DNA from 4 places in the Streptomyces sp. NPDC042201 genome. Region 1 is predicted to be linked to each of the others. Evidence: riboswitches for the same ligand, from Rfam matches in the RefSeq annotation. Region 1 holds a riboswitch; each other region holds the start of a gene.
The links. Region 1 has a riboswitch for cyclic di-AMP ahead of ACZ6MZ_RS00065 (M23 family metallopeptidase). Riboswitches for the same ligand answer to the same signal wherever they lie in the genome.
Positions count from the first base shown of each region.

Region 2: it holds a riboswitch for cyclic di-AMP, as region 1 does, so the genes downstream of both, ACZ6MZ_RS13025 (transglycosylase SLT domain-containing protein) here and ACZ6MZ_RS00065 (M23 family metallopeptidase) in region 1, are expected to answer to the same signal.
Region 3: it holds a riboswitch for cyclic di-AMP, as region 1 does, so the genes downstream of both, ACZ6MZ_RS25925 (M23 family metallopeptidase) here and ACZ6MZ_RS00065 (M23 family metallopeptidase) in region 1, are expected to answer to the same signal.
Region 4: it holds a riboswitch for cyclic di-AMP, as region 1 does, so the genes downstream of both, ACZ6MZ_RS15510 (transglycosylase family protein) here and ACZ6MZ_RS00065 (M23 family metallopeptidase) in region 1, are expected to answer to the same signal.

Region 1 covers NZ_JBVJDS010000001.1:16,975-21,504, forward strand. The annotation lists gene ACZ6MZ_RS00055 (PrsW family intramembrane metalloprotease) at 1-207, shown strand, start outside; gene ACZ6MZ_RS00060 (aldo/keto reductase) at 307-1,251, opposite strand; gene ACZ6MZ_RS00065 (M23 family metallopeptidase) at 1,417-2,460, opposite strand; cyclic di-AMP (ydaO/yuaA leader) riboswitch at 2,472-2,625, opposite strand; gene ACZ6MZ_RS00070 (PP2C family protein-serine/threonine phosphatase) at 2,980-4,203, opposite strand; gene ACZ6MZ_RS00075 (MerR family transcriptional regulator) at 4,390-4,530, opposite strand, start outside.
Region 2 covers NZ_JBVJDS010000004.1:594,053-598,582, reverse strand. The annotation lists gene ACZ6MZ_RS13030 (M14 family metallopeptidase) at 1-1,139, shown strand, start outside; cyclic di-AMP (ydaO/yuaA leader) riboswitch at 1,507-1,664, shown strand; gene ACZ6MZ_RS13025 (transglycosylase SLT domain-containing protein) at 1,669-2,505, shown strand; gene ACZ6MZ_RS13020 (SDR family NAD(P)-dependent oxidoreductase) at 2,589-3,338, opposite strand; gene ACZ6MZ_RS13015 (aminoglycoside phosphotransferase family protein) at 3,585-4,530, shown strand, end outside.
Region 3 covers NZ_JBVJDS010000011.1:179,392-183,921, forward strand. The annotation lists gene ACZ6MZ_RS25915 (STM4011 family radical SAM protein) at 1-78, shown strand, start outside; gene ACZ6MZ_RS25920 (SGNH/GDSL hydrolase family protein) at 104-928, opposite strand; gene ACZ6MZ_RS25925 (M23 family metallopeptidase) at 1,099-2,001, opposite strand; cyclic di-AMP (ydaO/yuaA leader) riboswitch at 2,006-2,165, opposite strand; gene ACZ6MZ_RS25930 (tyrosine-protein phosphatase) at 2,609-3,421, shown strand; gene ACZ6MZ_RS25935 (DUF6126 family protein) at 3,464-3,655, opposite strand; gene ACZ6MZ_RS25940 (helix-turn-helix domain-containing protein) at 3,680-4,303, opposite strand; gene ACZ6MZ_RS25945 (aspartate aminotransferase family protein) at 4,390-4,530, opposite strand, start outside.
Region 4 covers NZ_JBVJDS010000005.1:420,309-424,838, reverse strand. The annotation lists gene ACZ6MZ_RS15520 (FtsB family cell division protein) at 1-29, opposite strand, end outside; gene eno (phosphopyruvate hydratase) at 156-1,439, opposite strand; gene ACZ6MZ_RS15510 (transglycosylase family protein) at 1,685-2,371, opposite strand; cyclic di-AMP (ydaO/yuaA leader) riboswitch at 2,375-2,547, opposite strand; gene ACZ6MZ_RS15505 (transglycosylase family protein) at 2,812-3,756, opposite strand; gene ACZ6MZ_RS15500 (cytochrome P450 family protein) at 3,894-4,530, opposite strand, start outside.

The DNA.
Region 1 (4,530 bases):
TCCCTGGCGTTTCTGCGCGACCGGGCCCACCGCGGGACGGTGGGCCCAGACTTCGTCGAGCGGGAGCAGGAGCTGCTGCACCATCTGTGGCAGCGCAAGGACATAGCCGGGCCCGCGCTGACCTACGCGGCGCGGGCCACGGGCCGGGTGCGGGTGCCGCCGCCGTACATCGACTACGACGGCTACAACCCGTACCGCCAGTACTAGTGCGCCTCCCGGCTACCGACTGTGGGCGGTCAGGCTTCCGGCGTCGGGCTTCCGGCGCGGTCCCGGGCCGAGAGCCCCGAGCCCCAAAAAAAAGGGGCGTCAGGCGGACGCGGCGGTGAGTTCCGCCAGCTCCTGCGCCGTGAGCTCCAGGTCGGCCGCCGCCAGCAGCGCGGGCAGCTGCTCGGTCGTCCGCGCCGACGCGAGCGGCGCGACGACGGTCGGCTGCGCCGCCAGCCACGCCAGCGCGACGGTCGCGATCTCGGCGCCCCGCGCCTCGGCGATCCGGTCCAGCGCACCGAGGACCTTGATGCCCCGCTCGGTCAGCAGATGCTTGCCGGCGCCGCCGGCGCGCGCGCTGTCGACCGTGACCCCCGGCCGGTACTTGCCGGTGAGGAAGCCGGACGCGAGGGCGTAGTACGGCACGGCGGAGAGCCCGTAGCGGATCGCGGTGTCCTGGAGCGCGCCCTCATAGGTGTCCCGCGAGACCAGGTTGTACTGGGGCTGGAGGGCCACATAGCGGGCCAGCCCCTCGCTCTCCGAGAAGGCGATCGAGGCGGCCAGCCGCTCCGGGCTGATGTTGGAGGCGGCGATGGCGCGGACCTTGCCCTCCCGCACCAGCTGGTCGAGGGCGGTGATGATCTCCTCGACGGGGACGTTCGGGTCGTCGAAGTGCGTGTAGTACAGGTCGATGTAGTCCGTACGGAGCCGGCGCAGCGACTCCTCGGCGCCGGTCTTGATGGTGGTCGCCGACAGGCCGGTGTACTGCGGGTGGCGGCCGACCTTGGTCGCGACAAGCACGTCGGAGCGGTTGCCGCGCGAAGCGAGCCAGTTGCCGAGGACCGTCTCGGACTCACCGCCCTCGTTGCCAGGCACCCACGAGGAGTAGGTGTCGGCGGTGTCGACGAAGTTGCCGCCCGCGGCGGCGTACGCGTCGAGCACGGCGAAGGACTGCGCCTCGTCGGCGGTCCAGCCGAAGACATTGCCGCCGAGGGCGAGCGGGAAGACGTGAAGGTCGGAGGAGCCCAGCTTGCGCAGATCAGTCATGGGTTGATTCAACCCCGGCGACGGGCCGCCCTATTCCGTTCCCCCGGGCTTTCGCCGCGTTTTGACCGCGTTTTCGCCGCGCTATCGCCGTGTTTCGTCAGGGGAAGAGCCGGCGGCTCCGGCGTCGGGGGGTGAGCGCCGGAGCCGCCGGGGACTGTGCGTACGTCAGGGAGTGAGGCCCATGCCCCGCAGCCAGCTCATCGGGTCGACCCCCGAGCCGCCCGGCGTGTGGATCTCGAGGTGCAGATGCGGACCGGTCACATTGCCGGTCGCGCCGACGCGCCCGATGACCTCGCCCGTGGTGACCTTCTGCCCGGCGCTGACGGTCATCGAGGACTGGTGGCAGTACCAGATCTCCGTACCGTCGGCCAGCTCCAGGACCGTGCGGTAGCCGTACGAGCCCGACCAGCCGGCCGACTTCACAGTGCCGCTGTGCACGGCCTTGACCGGCGTGCCCGTCGGAGCGGCGAAGTCCAGGCCGGTGTGGTAGCCGGAGGACCACATGGAGCCGGACTCACCGTAGGTGGAGGTGAGCGTGTACGAGGAGGTGGGGAGGGAGTAGCTGGCGGCCAGCTTGGCGAGGCGCTCCGCCTCCGCCTTGGCCTTGGCCTCCGCCTCGGCCTTCTTCTTCGCCGCCTCGATCTTCTTCTCGGCCTCGGTCTGCTGCTTCTTCGCCTGCGCCGCGGCCTTCTCGGCGGCCGCCGTCTCCGCGGCCGCCTTCTCCGTGGCGTCGGCCTCGGCCTGCTGCTGCTCGGCCTGCTGGAGGATGCGGGCGCGCAGGGCCTCGCCCGCGTCGGTGGCCCCCTGCTCGGCGTCGGCGGTCGTGAGGCCGGCCGTGGTGAGCGGTGCGGTGGCCAGCAGGTCGGGCTCGGCGTCGTCCGATGCCAGGGAGCCCACGCCGGGAAGCGATTTCGCGTCCGGGAGATTGTCCGCGATGGCGTCGGGCAGGGATATGGAGACCGCGGGCTTGTCCTGCGCGGTGGCCATGCCGCCCGCGCCGACGGCGGCGAAGACGCCGACACCGAGGACCGTGGAGCTACGGGCGAGCCCGTTGCGGGCGATTCCGCTGCGCTTGGCGACGCGGTGTCTGCCGCGTACGGGCCGGAGGGACTCCTCGGTGGGATTCCACTCCCCCCATGCCCCGTCTGCCTCGTTACCGAAGGTGTGAGTTTCGAAGGGGGCTGCGGGGGCAGGCTTGTTGGACGCCACTGGGGCGCGCTCCTTTCCTTCCTTCTCGCCTACCGGGTTAGCTGACGGGTTCGGAGCAGGAAGGTCTCCTACGGGTGTTCTCGCTGCTCAGGGCAGCAGAGGGCACCCGATTCACCCCAATTGGTGGTTCCCCGGTTCCCTTGCGGGATTCGGCGCGTGCGCACGGTGCCATCTCTGGCGACGGCTGGGACGACCGCGCTGCGTTATCGAACGTTAATAGAGACCCGGGTCTTATTCCAAGCCGTTCCGGGTGATCATTAACAACTTCGCATCGGACGTACCAGGACACATGGAGTCGCAACCGGGCGAGTTGACCCTCCATCAGAACACGTTTCATTCCTGACGGTGTGTCAAATGTTATGCGGAGGGATACCCCGCGATTACGGACGGTGGCAATGACCCGAAGCGCACTTCTACACGCGTCACACGCCACGCGATCTCTCCCGCCGCACGGCCTCCCCCGCTGCTCGGCCTCGCCCGCCGCGGGGGCTTCCCCGCCCGTCAGGGGCGTCAGGGGCGTCAGGGAAAGGCGGGCATGGCCCTGCGCCAGTCCAGCTGCCCCTCGATGGGCCGGCTGACCGCCAGCAGCGCCATGTCGTCCTGGCTCCCGGTGCCGCCGGTATGCACGCGTACGTCATCGATCAGCGCCTGCAGCAGATCATCGGGCCCATGGAAGATCCGCCCGTCGAGCCGGTCGCGCGGGACGTAGAAGGCACCCCGGTTGTCGCGCGCCTCAGTGAGTCCGTCCGTGTAGAAGAGCAGGGTCGCGCCGTCGGGATAGGCGGCCTCTTCCGCGCGGTCCGGCCACGCGCCCAGGTCGCTCATCCCGAGCGGCAGCGCGGGGTCGGTCGGTGCCAGCATCCGTACCGCGCCGTTCTCGCACATCAGCAGCGGCTCGGGGTGGCCCCGGTTGAGCAGCCGCACCACGTTCTCGCCGTGCGGGATCTCGGCGAGCACAGCCGTGGTGAACCCCTCGAAGACATCGAGCCCGTCCCGCCGTGTCCCCTCGCGTCTCAGCGCCCGCTCCAGCCGCTGTGCGACCCCTTCCAGCGAGCTCTCCTGCTCGGCGGCCTCCCGGAACGACCCGATGACCACGGCCACCGCCTCGACCGCCTCCAGCCCCTTGCCCCGTACGTCCCCGACCACCAGCCGGACCCCGTACGGCGTGTCCTGTACGGCGAACAGGTCCCCGCCGATGAACGCGCCCTCCTGCGCGGCCTCGTACCGCGCGGCGATCCGCAGACCGCCGATCCGTTCGGCGGGTCTGGGCAGCACGGCGCGCTGGGCGGTCTCGGCGATGATGCGGGCGGAGGCGAGCCGCTGTCCGCTGCGGCGTACGACGCCATTGATGTACATGGCGAGGACGGAGACGACCACCACGGTCAGCAGCTCGGTGAGCGCCGCGGGGTCGAACACCGGCGAATCGGTGTAGAGGTGCAGCAACAGCTCGGCGCACAGCGAGGCGAAGGCGACCAGCAGCGTGCCGATCGCGGGATAGAACGGGGCGGCGACCAGCGGGGCGGCCGCGAACAGGGGAGCGGCGGTGATGCGCGCGGGGGTCACGAGGTCGAAGACCACCCCCGCCAGGATCACCACAGCGGGCAGAATGCGCACCAGCCGACGCCCGGTGGGGCGTCCCAGCCGATGGCCCGCACGGCCGGTACCGGCGCCCGACCAGAAGCCCGCCTTCTCGTCGGCCCAGAAGCCAGCTCCTTCCTGGGCCCGCCGGTCTCTGCCGCCGATGCCCTCTCGGAGCTTCCTCAGCTTCCCCACCAGTGGTCTCCTGCCGGTCCGCCTGCGGCTGCGGGACGGTACCGCGCCCCACCCAGGCTGGCCGCTGCCGCGCTCGGCGGCGACTCGCCATCGGCCGAGTGGGCTACGGGGCCCGGTCGGTCGGCCGGGCCCCCAGCGGGGCGGATGGCCAGTCGGTCAGTCGGTCAGGTGGCGCTCGGCGTACACCTTCATGGCGTCCCGTACGAGCACAGCCGTCCCTTCACCGTACTTCTCATATGCGGCGGCGAAACGTGGATCATCCACGTACATCGCCGTGACACCGATGACGTACGACTT
Region 2 (4,530 bases), on a different contig from region 1:
TCGCGACCGGCGTATCGATCGACGAGGCCGACGATCACTCGGTCGTCGTCAGCGCCAACGCCGAGCAGTCCACGCGCCTTCGCGCCCTCGGCTACCGGCTCACCGTGCTGCCCGCGCCGCCCGCACGGACCGACGGACTGGCCGTCGCCCCCATGGACTTTCCGCCCGCCGACTCCCGCTATCACACCTACGCGGAGATGAACGCGGAGATCGACCAGCGCATTCAGCAGTATCCGAATCTCATGTCCAAGCGTGTCATCGGCAAGACCTATGAGGGCCGGGACATCATCGCCGTCAAGGTGAGCGACAACGTCGCGACGGACGAGAGCGAGCCCGAGGTCCTTTTCACCCACCACCAGCATGCGCGCGAACATCTCACGGTGGAGATGGCGCTGTATCTGCTGCGTGAGATGGGCGCGGGATACGGCTCCGACTCGCGTATCACGAACGCCGTCAACAACCGTGAGATATGGATCGTGCCGGACCTCAACCCGGACGGCGGAGAGTACGACATCGCCTCCGGCGCGTACCGCAGCTGGCGCAAGAACCGTCAGCCCAACTCCGGCTCCTCGTACGTCGGTACCGACCTCAACCGTAACTGGAACTTCAAATGGGGCTGCTGCGGCGGCTCCTCCGGCTCCGCGAGCTCCGAGACCTACCGCGGCCGGGCCGCCGAGTCCGCCCCCGAGGTGAAGGTCGTCGCCGACTTCGTCCGCTCGCGGGTCGTCGGCGGCAAGCAGCAGATCAAGGCGGCCATCGACTTCCATACGTACAGCGAGCTGGTCCTCTGGCCGTTCGGCTGGACCAACGCCGACACCGCGCCCGGCCTGACCCAGGACGACCGTGACGCCTTCGCCGCCGTCGGCAGGAAGATGGCCGCGAGCAACGGGTACACGCCCGAGCAGTCCAGTGACCTGTACATCACCGACGGCTCGATCGACGACTGGCTGTGGGGCAACCAGAAGGTCTTCAGCTACACCTTCGAGATGTACCCGAGCTCCGGTGGCGGCGGCTTCTATCCGCCCGACGAGGTGATCGAGCGTGAGACCAGCCGGAACCGCGACGCGGTGCTCCAGCTGATCGAGAACGCCGACTGCATGTACCGGTCGATCGGCAAGGAGCAGCAGTACTGCGCGTGATCCCGCGCGTGGACCGCCGCGGCACGGCCTCGCCCGCCGTGCCGCGGCTTTCTGCGGCGGCCGGGCGGTTTGGGATGGTTTCTCCTCGTCAAGAGCGGCCTATAAGGGCGATTTGTCGGTGTTCTGCGTGGTGGCTCTGTTGCGGCCGTGATGTGTGTCACCTCTGTGGTGCGCCGTGGTTCCCGCTTCCTTCTCCATTTCCCTGTCAGGGAAGGAAAGTTGAGTTCCCCGGCATCGGATGAATAGCCGGATCTTTCCCGGCTGGATTCGAAAAGGGGATTGCGTTGCGAATTCGGGACTTGTTTCGCCCGGGCGGTCTCGCTTACGTTCGCGTCAATCCGGATGGACTGCCGAATCCTGCCGCCATCCGGAAACCGCGTCCACTCACGTACGGCAGGAGCGGGGGAACCAGGTAAGTCGCCGATCCGAAATCCGGACCGGCTTGGGGTGAAGCCGCATTCCACCGCGGCCGGGCAGCTCCAGCCCGAACCCGACAGCTCACCTCGCAGGCGACGGAGAGGAATGCGTCATGCCCGCACATGCAAAGCACCGTCGTCCCAGAACCAGCCCGCTCGCTCGACGCCTCGTCGCCGCGGGCACGGGTGGGGCGGCACTCGCCCTCCCGTTGGTGGCGGCGACAACCGCCGGCGCCGCGCCGTCGGCCCACCGTGTCACCGCGGAAGCGGACCCGGCGACTGCTGTCGCCGCTCAGAAGGACACCTCCGTGACCTACGTCGTGGTCGCGGGTGACTCCCTGTCCAAGATCGCCCGCGCCCATTCCGTGAGCGGCGGCTGGCAGAAGCTGTATCAGGACAACCGGCGGACCATCGGCGACAACCCGTCGCTGATTCGTCCCGGCCTCAAGCTGACGCTCGGTGGGAAGGCGGAGTCGCGGACGGCGACCACGTCCGCCGCCGATCAGGCGGCCACACCGGCGGTCGCCGCGAGCGCGCCGGTCGGTGCGAGTAGTGCCACCGTCCCGGCAGTCGCGACGGCGGAAGTCGCGCCGGCAGAAGTCGCGACCGAGGCAGTCGCACCGGCGTACACCAACGATCTGGACGGCTGGATAAAGGAGTCGCTGGACGTCATGGCCGCGCAAGGCATTCCCGGCAGCTACGACGGCATCTACAGGAACATCATGCGTGAGTCTTCGGGCAACCCGCTGGCCATCAACAACTGGGACTCCAACGCCGCGGCCGGAACACCGTCCAAGGGGCTGCTGCAGGTGATCGACCCGACGTTCCAGGCCTATCACGTGCCCGGTACGTCGATGGACAGTTACGACCCGGTCGCCAACATCACCGCCGCGTGCAACTACGCCGCCGACCGGTACGGCTCGATCGACAATGTGAACGGTCCTTACTGACCTACCGGCACAGCACATTCCCCTACTCGGCCCCGGGTAGGGGAATGTGCCGTGCCGGTAGGTCGCCGGTGCCGGTCCGATCCTCAGGCGGCGGTCAAGCCGCCGTCGAGGAAGACGGTCTGGCCGGTCATGAAGCCGGCGTGGTCGGAGCTGAGGAAGGCGATGGCCTCGGCGATCTCGTCCGGATCGCCCGCCCGGCCGAGGGGGACAGTGGCGACGAACGAACTCTTCGTCTCGTCGCTGCGGCCGATGAACCGGTCGAGCATCTCGGTCTGTACGGGGCCGGGGCCGACGGCGTTGACGCGCACGCCGAAGGCGGCGGCTTCCAGCGCGGCGGACCGGGTCAGGCCGATGACCGCGTGCTTGCTGGCGACGTAGAGCGCGCCGTTGGGGTAGCCCCTTTCGCCGAAGACGGAGCTGACGTTGACGATGGCGCCGGATCCCTGCGCCCGCATGGCCAGCAGCTCGTGCTTCATGCTCAGCAGCGTGCCGAGTACGTTCGTGTCGAAGGTCGCGGCGTACGTCTCCGGGGTCAGGTCGGTGATCGCGCTGAACTCGCCTTCGGTCCCGGCGTTGTTGACGGCGATGTCGAGGCGGCCGAAGCGCTCGATGGTTCCGTCGACGAGTGTCTTCAGGTCGTCGTCATGGCGCACGTCGGCGCGTATGAACTCCGCCTCGCCGCCCAGCTTGCGCAGTTCTTCGGCGAGGGCGAGGCCAGCTTCCTCGTGCCGTCCGGAGACGACGATATGCGCTCCGGCCGCCGCGAACGTGGTGGCTGTCGCGCGGCCGATGCCGGTCAGGGCTCCGGTGATGAGAACGACGGGAGTGGTCATGGCTGACAATTCCTTCTCGGATCGGGTGTGCTTCTCGTATCGGGTGCCGGCCGTCGAGCCACCGCGTTCGGCGTCGCGTCCGCAGACGATCACATGGGCGCCGCGCTCTGCCGCACACCTCGTAAGTGCGATAACCAATGAAAGCCGACCATTAATCCCAAAATGGACAGATAAGTCATCGAGCTGTCGTCCGGACCGGGAGAAAACCGGATGGAGACTCGGCCGGCCCGGTGATGTGATGGCGCGATGCGACGTGATGTGCCGGAGGTCGTGGACCGGGGGCGATACCGGGAAGCGGTCACACCGTGGGAGCAAGAGGCATGGCGGGGCGCGGCTCTCGGCTGGGCGGAGCGCGAGCTCGCCGCCCACGGGCTGCGGGAAACAGGGCAGCGGAAGGTCCGGCTGCGGCCGTGGTCCGTCCTGGTGCGGATGTCCGTCGAAGGACACGACGCCGTGTGGTTCAAGGCCAACCCACCCGCCAGCGGATTCGAAGCGGGTCTGGCCGAGGCCCTGGCTCGCTGGGTTCCGGAGCACGTATTGACGCCGCTCGCCGTCGACGCCGACCGTGGCTGGGCGCTGCTTCCGGACGGGGGCACGCTCTTCAGGGACGTACTCGACCGTGGCCCCGCCGACCCGCGTGCCTGGGAAGAGCCGCTGCGCCAGTACGCCGGAATGCAACACGCACTGCTTCCGTACACCGAGGAGATCGACATGCTCGGCGTCCCCGACGCGCGCGCGGCCGCGCTTCCTCGGACCTTCGACCGGATCGTCGAGGAGAACACCGCGCTGGAGGTCGACGACCTCAAGGCGTTGCGTGAGCTGCGGCCCCGGCTCGTGGACTGGTGTGAGGAGCTCGCGGGCGCGGGCGTCGCGGACTCGCTCGACCATTCCGATCTGCACGACGCCCAGCTCTTCGCCCCGGAGCCGGGCCGTTTCACCTTCTTCGACTGGGGCGACGCGGCCGTCGCCCATCCTTTCTGCAGCTTGCTGGTCCCCGCCCGGGCCGCCCGCGAGCGGTACGGGCCCGAGGTGCTGCCCCGGCTGCGGGACGCCTACCTGGAGCCGTGGACCGGAGGCGGCCGTACGACGGCGGAACTGCGACGCGCGGTGGGTCTGGCCTGGAGGCTCGGAGCGATCGGCCGGGCCTGCTCCTGGGGGCGGCTCTTCCCCGGGGCATCCGACAGCGTGGGCG
Region 3 (4,530 bases), on a different contig from region 1:
TATGTGCATCTGGAGACGCTGCCGTTGTACGACGTCTTCGCTGGCGGGGTACTGGAGCGGATCCCGGCGGGGGCGTAGCGCGGGCCCCGGCACACCCCCGCCGTCAGTGCTTCAGCGGCAGCAGATCGGGCCGTTTGGCCGCGACATGGTCCCCGGAGGAGACGCCGCGCAGCCGGCGCCCGATCCAGGGCACCAGATACTCCCGCGCCCAGTGGATGTTGTCGCGCCGCACCTCGAACGTGCCGCGCGGCTGCTGTGGCGGCCACACCTGGTCCGGGTCTGCGGGCACGTCGAGGCCGAGCACCTGTGCGGCGCGCAGCGCGACACGGGTGTGTCCCTCGGGTGACAGATGCAGCCGGTCGCCGTCCCAGGCCCGCCTGTCCTGGACGGACTTGAGGGACCAGAGGTCGAGCACGGGACAGTCGTAGCGGTCGGCGATGGACCGTACATGAGCGGTGTACGTGGCGATCTTGCCGCGCAGATGGCGCAGCACGGGGACACCCCGGGTGTCGAAGCCGGTGGTCACCATGACGGTGCCCACGGCGCCGGTGAGGTCGGCGACGGCGCGTTCGAAGCGCTCGGCGACATCGTCGGGGTCGGTGCCGGGCCGGATGATGTCGTTGCCTCCGGCGCAGAAGGTCACCAGGTCCGGGCCGAGTTCCTTCGCGCGCGGTATCTGCTCGTCGACGATCTGGTCCAGCAGCCGGCCGCGTACGGCGAGATTGGCGTACCGGAAATCGCCGTGCACGGCGTCCGCCGTCTCGCCGGAGACCGGAAGCTGGTCCGCGAGCAGAACCGCGAGGCGGTCCGCCCAGCCGACGTACAGCCCGTCGGGTCCTGGGTCTCCCACGCCTTCCGTGAAGCTGTCACCGATCGCCGTGTACGACCCGAATACGCCTCTTCTTCTTGATCTCGAATCGTCTGCCACAGCAGCACATCTTTCACCCGTGGATGTGACCTACGCGACCGTAAGAAGGAGTTGACGGTGGGTGAGATATGCCATCGGTCAAGATTCGCCCAAGCGGGAATACGCGAAATGATCTCCGCCCGGCACTCCAGGTGCCGGGCGGAGGTGATGTCATATCAGGGCTTCCCCGATCAGATGGAGACGCCGTGCTGACGGAGGAATTCCAGCGGGTCGATGTCCGAGCCGTACTCCGGGCCGGTCCTGATCTCGAAGTGCAGGTGCGGTCCTGTGACATTGCCGGTGGCGCCGGAGAGCCCGATCTGCTGGCCCTCGCTGACGGTCTGGCCGGCCGAGACGGAGAGGGAGGACATGTGGCCGTACTGCGAGTAGTGGCCGTCGCTGTGCTGGATGACGACCTGGTTGCCGTACGAGCCGCCCCAGCCGGCCGTCACGACGGTGCCCGCGCCGACCGCCTTCACCACGGTGCCGGTGGAGGCCGAGAAGTCCACACCGGTGTGGTAGCCGCTGGACCAGCTGCTGCCGGAGGCGTGGTACGGCGTGCTGGGCTGCCCGCCGTCGATGGGCAGGGTGAAGCCGGAATCGCTGCTCGGCGCGGGGGTCTCGGTGGCCGGGGCGGTGGGCTCCGTGACGGTGGACGGCTCCGAGGGCTCCTCGGACGGCTCCGCGGGCTTCGGGGGCTTGCTGGAGGTCGTGGCCGGGGTCGCGGAGTGGGCGGCCCTGGCCTTGGCGCCGAGGGTGAGCTTCAGGCCGGGGTGGATCAGCGACGGGTCGGCGCCGATCGCCTTGCGGTTGTCCTTGTACAGCTTGTGCCAGCCGCCGCGGACCTTGTGGTCGCGGGCGATCTTGGACAGATAGTCGCCGGCGACCACGGTGTAGAGCCTCGGGGACTTGGCGGAGGCGGACAGGCTCTGGGCCGTGTGCGCGACGGAGGCGGACTGCGGCGCGGCCTTCTCGGCGGCGTGCGCACCGGTGGCGCCCATGAGCGGAAGCGCGAGGGCGGCCCCGCCCGCGCCGGCGACGATGAATCCGCGGGCAATCGGGTTGGACTTGGGACGGCGATGCTTACCGGGCATGACGAATTCCTCTCCGGCGCCTGCGAGGTAAGCTGTCGGGTTCGGGCTGGAGATGCCCGGCCGCGCGTGCTGCGCGACTTCACCCCAAGCCGGTCCTGGCCTAAGGGCCGGCGTACTACCTGGGTTCCCCGCTCCTGCCACGCGTGGATGGGTGAGTGCGAATTCCGAGCGGCGGCAGGATTTGGCGTTCCGCTCGGATTGAGGGTGAACGTAGGCGAGTCGGGACGGCCTGAACAAGCCCTCTGATTTCCGCCGATGACACCCGCTTCGATATCACCGGGGAATTCCGGTCACCCTGCGTGGATTACCGATCTTCGGATTCCATGTGAGGCGGCAAATTCCGTTTCTTGGTACAGCCACGCAACGTCACGGATATGATCCTGCTCACTGGCCGAGGCTCATCTCGCCCTCGACCGGGGCACGTTGGGCCAAATATCCCAATGCGGACAGATGATGATTTGGGCGATATCAACCCGTGCGCGATGTCCGAATAATGTCGATCTGTATCCCCGGCGGTCGAACTGATTGCCGTGCGAACAGATGTCGTAGGGTCAGGAGTCGACATCGTCGGCGAGCAGCGCCGACGGCAGACACGGAGGAGCAGGCCGTGACGCAGCAGCTGCCGCAGGTCCCGTCGACCGAGCCCGAGCTGTCCGGAGTGCGCAACTTCCGTGACGTGGGCGGGCTGCCGACCACGGACGGCCGACGGGTACGGTACGGACGGCTCTTCCGCAGCGGCCATCTCGCCAACGCCACCGCGGCCGACGCCGCCTTCCTCTCCTCCCTCGGCCTGCACACGGTCTTCGACTTCCGCAATGCCGCCGACCTCAAGCTCGACGGCGTGGACGTGGAGCTGGCCGGGGTGCGAAATGTGAACATTCCGCTCACCGACCCGGCCGACGGCGCCGAGTTCTGGAAGATGGTCCGGGACGGTGATCTCGACCAGCTGCGCTCGCTCCTGTCGGACGGCAAGGCCGCGGACCGGATGATCAACTCGTACCGGGCGATCATCACGGACCGCGTCGCCGAGCACAGCCGGGTGCTGCACGCCCTCGCCGAGGAAAGCGTCCCGGCGCTGATGCACTGCGCGGCGGGCAAGGACCGGGCAGGGCTCTCCATCGCCGTGTCCCTGCTCGCGGTCGGGGTCGAGCCCGAGGCGATCGAGGCCGACTATCTGAAGTCGAACGACCCGCACCGCCGTTATCTCGTACGCCGCAGCGACAACTCGCCCGCCGGCAAGTCCCCCGAGGTGATGGAGCTGCTCAGCCCGCTCTTCGACGCCCGCGCCGAATACCTCGCCGCGGCCTTCGAGACCATCGAGAAGACCTGGGGCACCACCGACCGCTATCTCACCGAGGGCCTCGGCCTCGCCCCCGAGACCCGCGAGCGGCTGCGCGCCCGTCTCCTCGACGAGAGCTGACCGAGCGGCGGCGGGCCGGCCGCCCCGGCCCTCGCCGCTGCCCTACTGCCCGCGCGCTCCCAGTTCGAAGAGCAGGTAGAGGAAGCCCGCGAAGAGATGGCCGGCCACCAGATAGGCGAAGAGCCGGATCACCAGCCCACGGGGGAACGACTTCTCCTCATGCGTGACGCGCGCCGGCCCGGCTTCCGGCTCGGCAGGCGTCGCGGCCGGGTTCCCGGCTGGATTCTCCGACATGGTGACTGGCCTTTCTCTGGCAGGTCAGCGGCGATGGGCCCCGCCACCGAGGCACAGCTCGGCGGCGGGGCTCTGCAGCAGGGTATGGACGAAGAGCAGCTCGGTCCCGGCGGGCCCGGCGGCCGCGATCCGGTGCGGTGTGAGCGAGTCGAAGTGCGCGCTGTCCCCCGGGCCGAGCACATGCACGGCGTCCCCGAGGCTCAGCCGCAGCCGTCCTTCGAGGACATAGAGCCACTCCTCCCCCGGGTGTACGCGGACGAGGTCACCCTGCGCCCCGTACGGCACCTGGACGCGCAGCGGCTGCATGGCCCGGCCCGAGCCGCCCGCCTGGTGGTACGTCCAGCCGTCCGCCTCCACGGGCTCCGTCCGGCCGGCGCGGACGATGGGGTCGCGCTCCGGCGGGATCTCCCCGAGCAGCTCGGAGACGGTCGTCCCGTAGATACGGGCCAGGGCCAGCAGCATGGGCAGGGAGGGCTGCCGGCGGCCCGTCTCCAGCCGGGAGAGATGGGCGGGGGACAGCCCCGCCCGCCCGGCGGCGGTCTCCAGGGTGAGGCGCCGGCCACGGCGCAGCTCGCGCAGGCGTGGCGCGACATCGGGGAGCTCGTCGGGCAGCTCGCCCGTCGGCTCTCCGGTGGGAGGAGTGCTCATACCTCCATTGGGCCAAAATATTTCCTCCGGGGCAACTTTCTTGCCCCGGAGGCAAATACGCCGTCCACCGCGTGCGAGGCCGCGTCCTACCGGTTGGCGACGGCCTGCTTCACCAGTGTCCTGCCGAAGTCCCACATCAGTCCGCCACCGCCATGGGCGTCGTCCATCACCGCCGTGAAGGCGTCCACGAAGCGCTCCACCTCGCGTTCGCCGATGGTCAGCGGCGG
Region 4 (4,530 bases), on a different contig from region 1:
GTGGAGAACCGGTCCCGGTTCCCGGCCATGGCTCGCCTCCCCTGTCACGTGCGTACGTCCCCGACACGGTACGGGACCGCGGCCGGGGACGCTTCGCTACGCTCCGCCTTCGCGCCCTGTCACCTGTTCCGCGGGCGCGAGGCGGAGCTTCCTCACTACGCGGAGCGGAAGCGCGGGAACGCGCTGCGGCCGGCGTACACCGCGGCGTCGTCGAGGATCTCCTCGATGCGCAGCAGCTGGTTGTACTTGGCGACGCGCTCGGAGCGGGCCGGGGCGCCGGTCTTGATCTGGCCGCAGTTGGTGGCGACGGCGAGGTCGGCGATGGTGACGTCCTCGGTCTCACCGGAGCGGTGGGACATCATGCACTTGAAGCCGCTGCGCTGGGCCAGCTCGACGGCGTCCAGGGTCTCGGTCAGCGAACCGATCTGGTTGACCTTCACGAGCAGGGCGTTGGCGGAGCCCTCCTCGATACCGCGCGCCAGCCGCTCCGGGTTGGTGACGAACAGGTCGTCGCCGACGATCTGGACCTTGGCGCCGAGCTTGTCCGTGAGGACCTTCCAGCCGGCCCAGTCGTCCTCGAAGAGCGGGTCCTCGATGGAGACCAGCGGGTACGAGGCGACGAGCTCCTCGTAGTACTCGGTCATCTCGGCGGCCGAGCGGGACTTGCCCTCGAACGCGTACGAGCCGTCCTTGTAGAACTCGGACGCGGCGACGTCGAGCGCGAGCGCGATGTCCTTGCCGGGGGCGTAACCGGCTTCCTTGATGGCTTCGAGGATCAGGTCCAGCGCGGCGCGGTTGGAGTCCAGGTTCGGCGCGAAGCCGCCCTCGTCGCCGAGGCCGGTGGAGAGCCCCTTCTCCTTCAGGACCTTCTTGAGCGTGTGGTAGACCTCGGCGCCCCAGCGCAGCGCCTCGGAGAAGGACTCCGCGCCGATCGGGGCGATCATGAACTCCTGGATGTCCACGTTGGAGTCGGCGTGCGAGCCGCCGTTCAGGATGTTCATCATCGGAACGGGCAGCAGGTGCGCGTTCGGGCCGCCCAGGTAGCGGAAGAGCGGGAGGTCGGAGGCCTCGGAGGCGGCGTGCGCGACGGCGAGGGAGACGCCGAGGATGGCGTTGGCGCCGAGCGACGACTTGTCCGGGGTGGCGTCCAGGTCGAACATCGCCTGGTCGATCAGGCGCTGCTCGGTGGCGTCGTACCCGACCAGCTCCGGGCCGATCTGCTCGATGACGGCGAGGACGGCCTTCTCGACACCCTTGCCCTGGTAGCGGTTCTTGTCACCGTCGCGGAGCTCAAGGGCCTCGAACGCACCGGTGGAGGCACCGGAGGGGACAGCAGCACGACCCGTGCTGCCGTCGTCGAGGCCGACCTCGACCTCGACCGTGGGGTTGCCTCGGGAGTCAAGGATTTCCCGGGCTACGACGACGTCGATGGACGGCACGAGCATCTCCTTCTGGGATGTGACGCTTGAGTGCAGGGTCTTCTTGGCCTTGCGGCAAGAGCCTAACCGCTCGGGATCGTCGGCAGGCCGGTGCCCGCCCGCTGAGACCGTCCGGCCCTCGGAGGGCGGGGCGGACAGCGGAAACCCCGGCCCGGCGCGTACGGGGGAGAACGCGCCGGACCGGGGTGGCCGGGGCCGGCCGGCCGGGCCGCCGGACCGGGGTGGTCGGGGCCGGCCGGGGCGGGTCAGCTCAGGTGGAGCAGCTGGCCCGGGTGGATGACGTCGGCGTCCTTGACGATGTCCTTGTTCAGCTCGAACAGCTTCTTCCAGCCACCCTTGACGTGGTGGGCACCGGCGATCTTGGAGAGGGTGTCGCCGGACTTGACCTTGTACTCGCCGTCGCCCTTCTCGACCGGGGCGGGACGGCTCTCGCCGCGCGAGGCGGCCTGCGCGTCACTACGGACGGGCTGCTCCGGCTGGGGGGCGGGCTGGGCCTGCTCCTTCTGCTGGGGAACGGGCTGCGCTGCGGAGTCGGCCGAGCCGCCGTCGTACGCGGCGTTGGACAGGTTCACGCCGCAGCTGGGCCAGGCACCCTTGCCCTGGCCGGCCAGGACCTTCTCGGCGACGGCTATCTGCTGGGACTTGGAGGCCTGGTCGGCCCTGGCGGCGTAGGCGCTGCCGCCGTACGCGGCCCAGGTGGAGGTGGTGAACTGGAGGCCACCGTAGAAGCCGTTGCCGGTGTTGATGGACCAGTTGCCGCCGGACTCGCACTGGGCGACCTGGTCCCACTCGGACGGGGTCGCGGCGGAGGCGGACGTGGCACCGATCAGCGGCGCCGCGACGACGGCACCGGTCATGCCGGCGAGAGTGGCGTAGCGAACAGCCCTGGACGAGGACGGGCGACGGTGCTTGGCCTTGCTGGAACGCAGCATGGAGCTTCTCCTCACCGACGCCTACGAGGTCAGCTGTCGGGTTCGGGCCAAGTGAGTTGCCCGGCCGCGCGCTCTCGCACACGACTTCACCCCAAGCCGGTCGTCGGCCGTCTCTCGACGGCCGGGCCGGCACGAACCTTTGGGTCCCCCGCTCCTGCCTTCGGCGCTTGACGCGACGATTACTCCCCCCGACCGACGGCAGGATTCGGCGTGACGGTCGACGAGGCCCGCGGTGCGAGCGGTTCAGACCGTAATCACAGGTCTGCCGGATATCCAAAGGGGCGCATAGGTGAGAAAACGCCCTTATCCCCCGGCGGATCGTGGGTGTTTACGCAGGTGAGGGATCCAGCGGGTCAACGGACGGAGCAAAAAGCCCGAGTTGCGGCAAAGAGACCCTTGTCTCACTTGCACAGAAGCGGACATAGGGCCTCTAACTTCCCCTACTTCACGCCGAGATCAAGGCTCTGGCCAGGAAGGATGAGGTCGGGGTCGGAGCCGACGGTGTCCTTGTTCGCCTCGTAGAGCGCGGTCCAGCCGCCGGGCACCTCCTGCTCGTCGGCGATGAGCCAGAGGCAGTCGCCGGACTGGACGGTGTACGCACCATCCGCGCCCTCCGCCCCACCGTCGACGCCGTCCGCGTCGCGTGTCGATCCGTCACCTCGCGAGGCATGACGTCCAGATTCGCGGTCTTCGCCCGAATTGCCCGAAGCAGATTCTTCCGGGGCGGCGTCGCCGCGGTGCTTGCCGGTGGCCGGATCCGTACCGTCCGCGCCCTCCGCGTCGGAGCCGTCCGAGGCGTCGGAGCCGTCCGAGCCGGAGCCGCCCGCGGACCCGGAGGGGGCCGGCTTGTCCGTCTGCTTCTCCGCGCCGTCCGGAGTCGACGGGGACTTTGACGGCGACTTGGACGGAGACTTTGACGGGGCCGTGTCCGCCGGATCGGCGCTCCCTCTGTCCTTCGGGGTTCCGGACGCGTCGGGGGCGGCCCCCGGGTCGACGCCGGGCAGGGCGCCGTCGTCCGTCAGCCCCGAGATCGCCGCACAGCTGAGCCAGGCCGTCGGCCCCTGCGCGGCGAGCACCTTCTCGGCTATCGCGATCTGCTGGGAGCGGCTCGCGAGGTCGGCGCGGGCCGCGTAGTCCCCGCCGCCGAAGTCGTCCCAGGTCTCCTGCGAGATCTGCAGTCCGCCGTAGTAGCCGTTACCGAGGTCCGCGCTCCACATTCCGCCGCTCTCGCACTCGGCGACGTGATCCCAGGTGGTGGCGTCGGCCGCGACGGCGCCGGTGGCACCGAGCAGCGGGATCGCGAGCGCCGATCCGGTCACCCCTGCCGCGACGATCAGGGCGGGGGCCTGGCGAGGTCGACGGTGCCGGCCGTTCGCGGAGCGCATGCGGTTGCCTTCCGTGAGACTGTCAATTCGACTACGGCGTGTTGCTGCTGAGTCGTCGGTGAACGTAGCGGTACTCGAACGCTTGTCACAAGTCGATGCAGCAGAGATCACGCGAAAGTCACAGTCCTGACGTTCCGTCAGCCGGACAATGGCGTGAACTGCACCGGAAGCGTGCGCAATCCACGCATGATGAGCCCTCCGCGCCATCGCAAATCAGCAGGATCCTGGGCAAGCCGCACATCGGGCAGCCGGGTCAGCAACGTGGCGAGCGCGGCCTGTCCCTCCAGCCGGGCGAGCGGGGCGCCGAGGCAGTAGTGGATGCCGTGCCCGTAGCCGAGATGCTGATTGTCACGGCGAGCGAGATCGAGCGTGTCCGGATCGGCGAACCGCTCCGGGTCACGGTCGGCGGCGGCGAGTACGACCAGGACGGGATCGCCCGCCGCGATCCGCTGTCCGCCGAGCGTCAGCGGCTCGGTGGCGTAGCGCCAGGTCGCCATCTCCACGGGCCCGTCGTACCGCAGCAGCTCCTCGACCCCCGACGCGAGCAGCCCCGTCTCCCCCGCGTCGAGCGAGCGCTGTAGCCGCGCGCGCTGCTCGGGGTGGCGCAGCAGGGCGTACATCCCGTTGCCGATGAGGTTGACCGTGGTCTCGAACCCCGCGAAGAGCAGGATGAAGGCCATCGCCGCGGCTTCGTTCTCGGTGAGGTGCTCGCCGTGGTCGCTGGAGCGGATCAGGCCGGAGATCAGGTCCTCGCCGGGGTTCTCCCTCTTACGG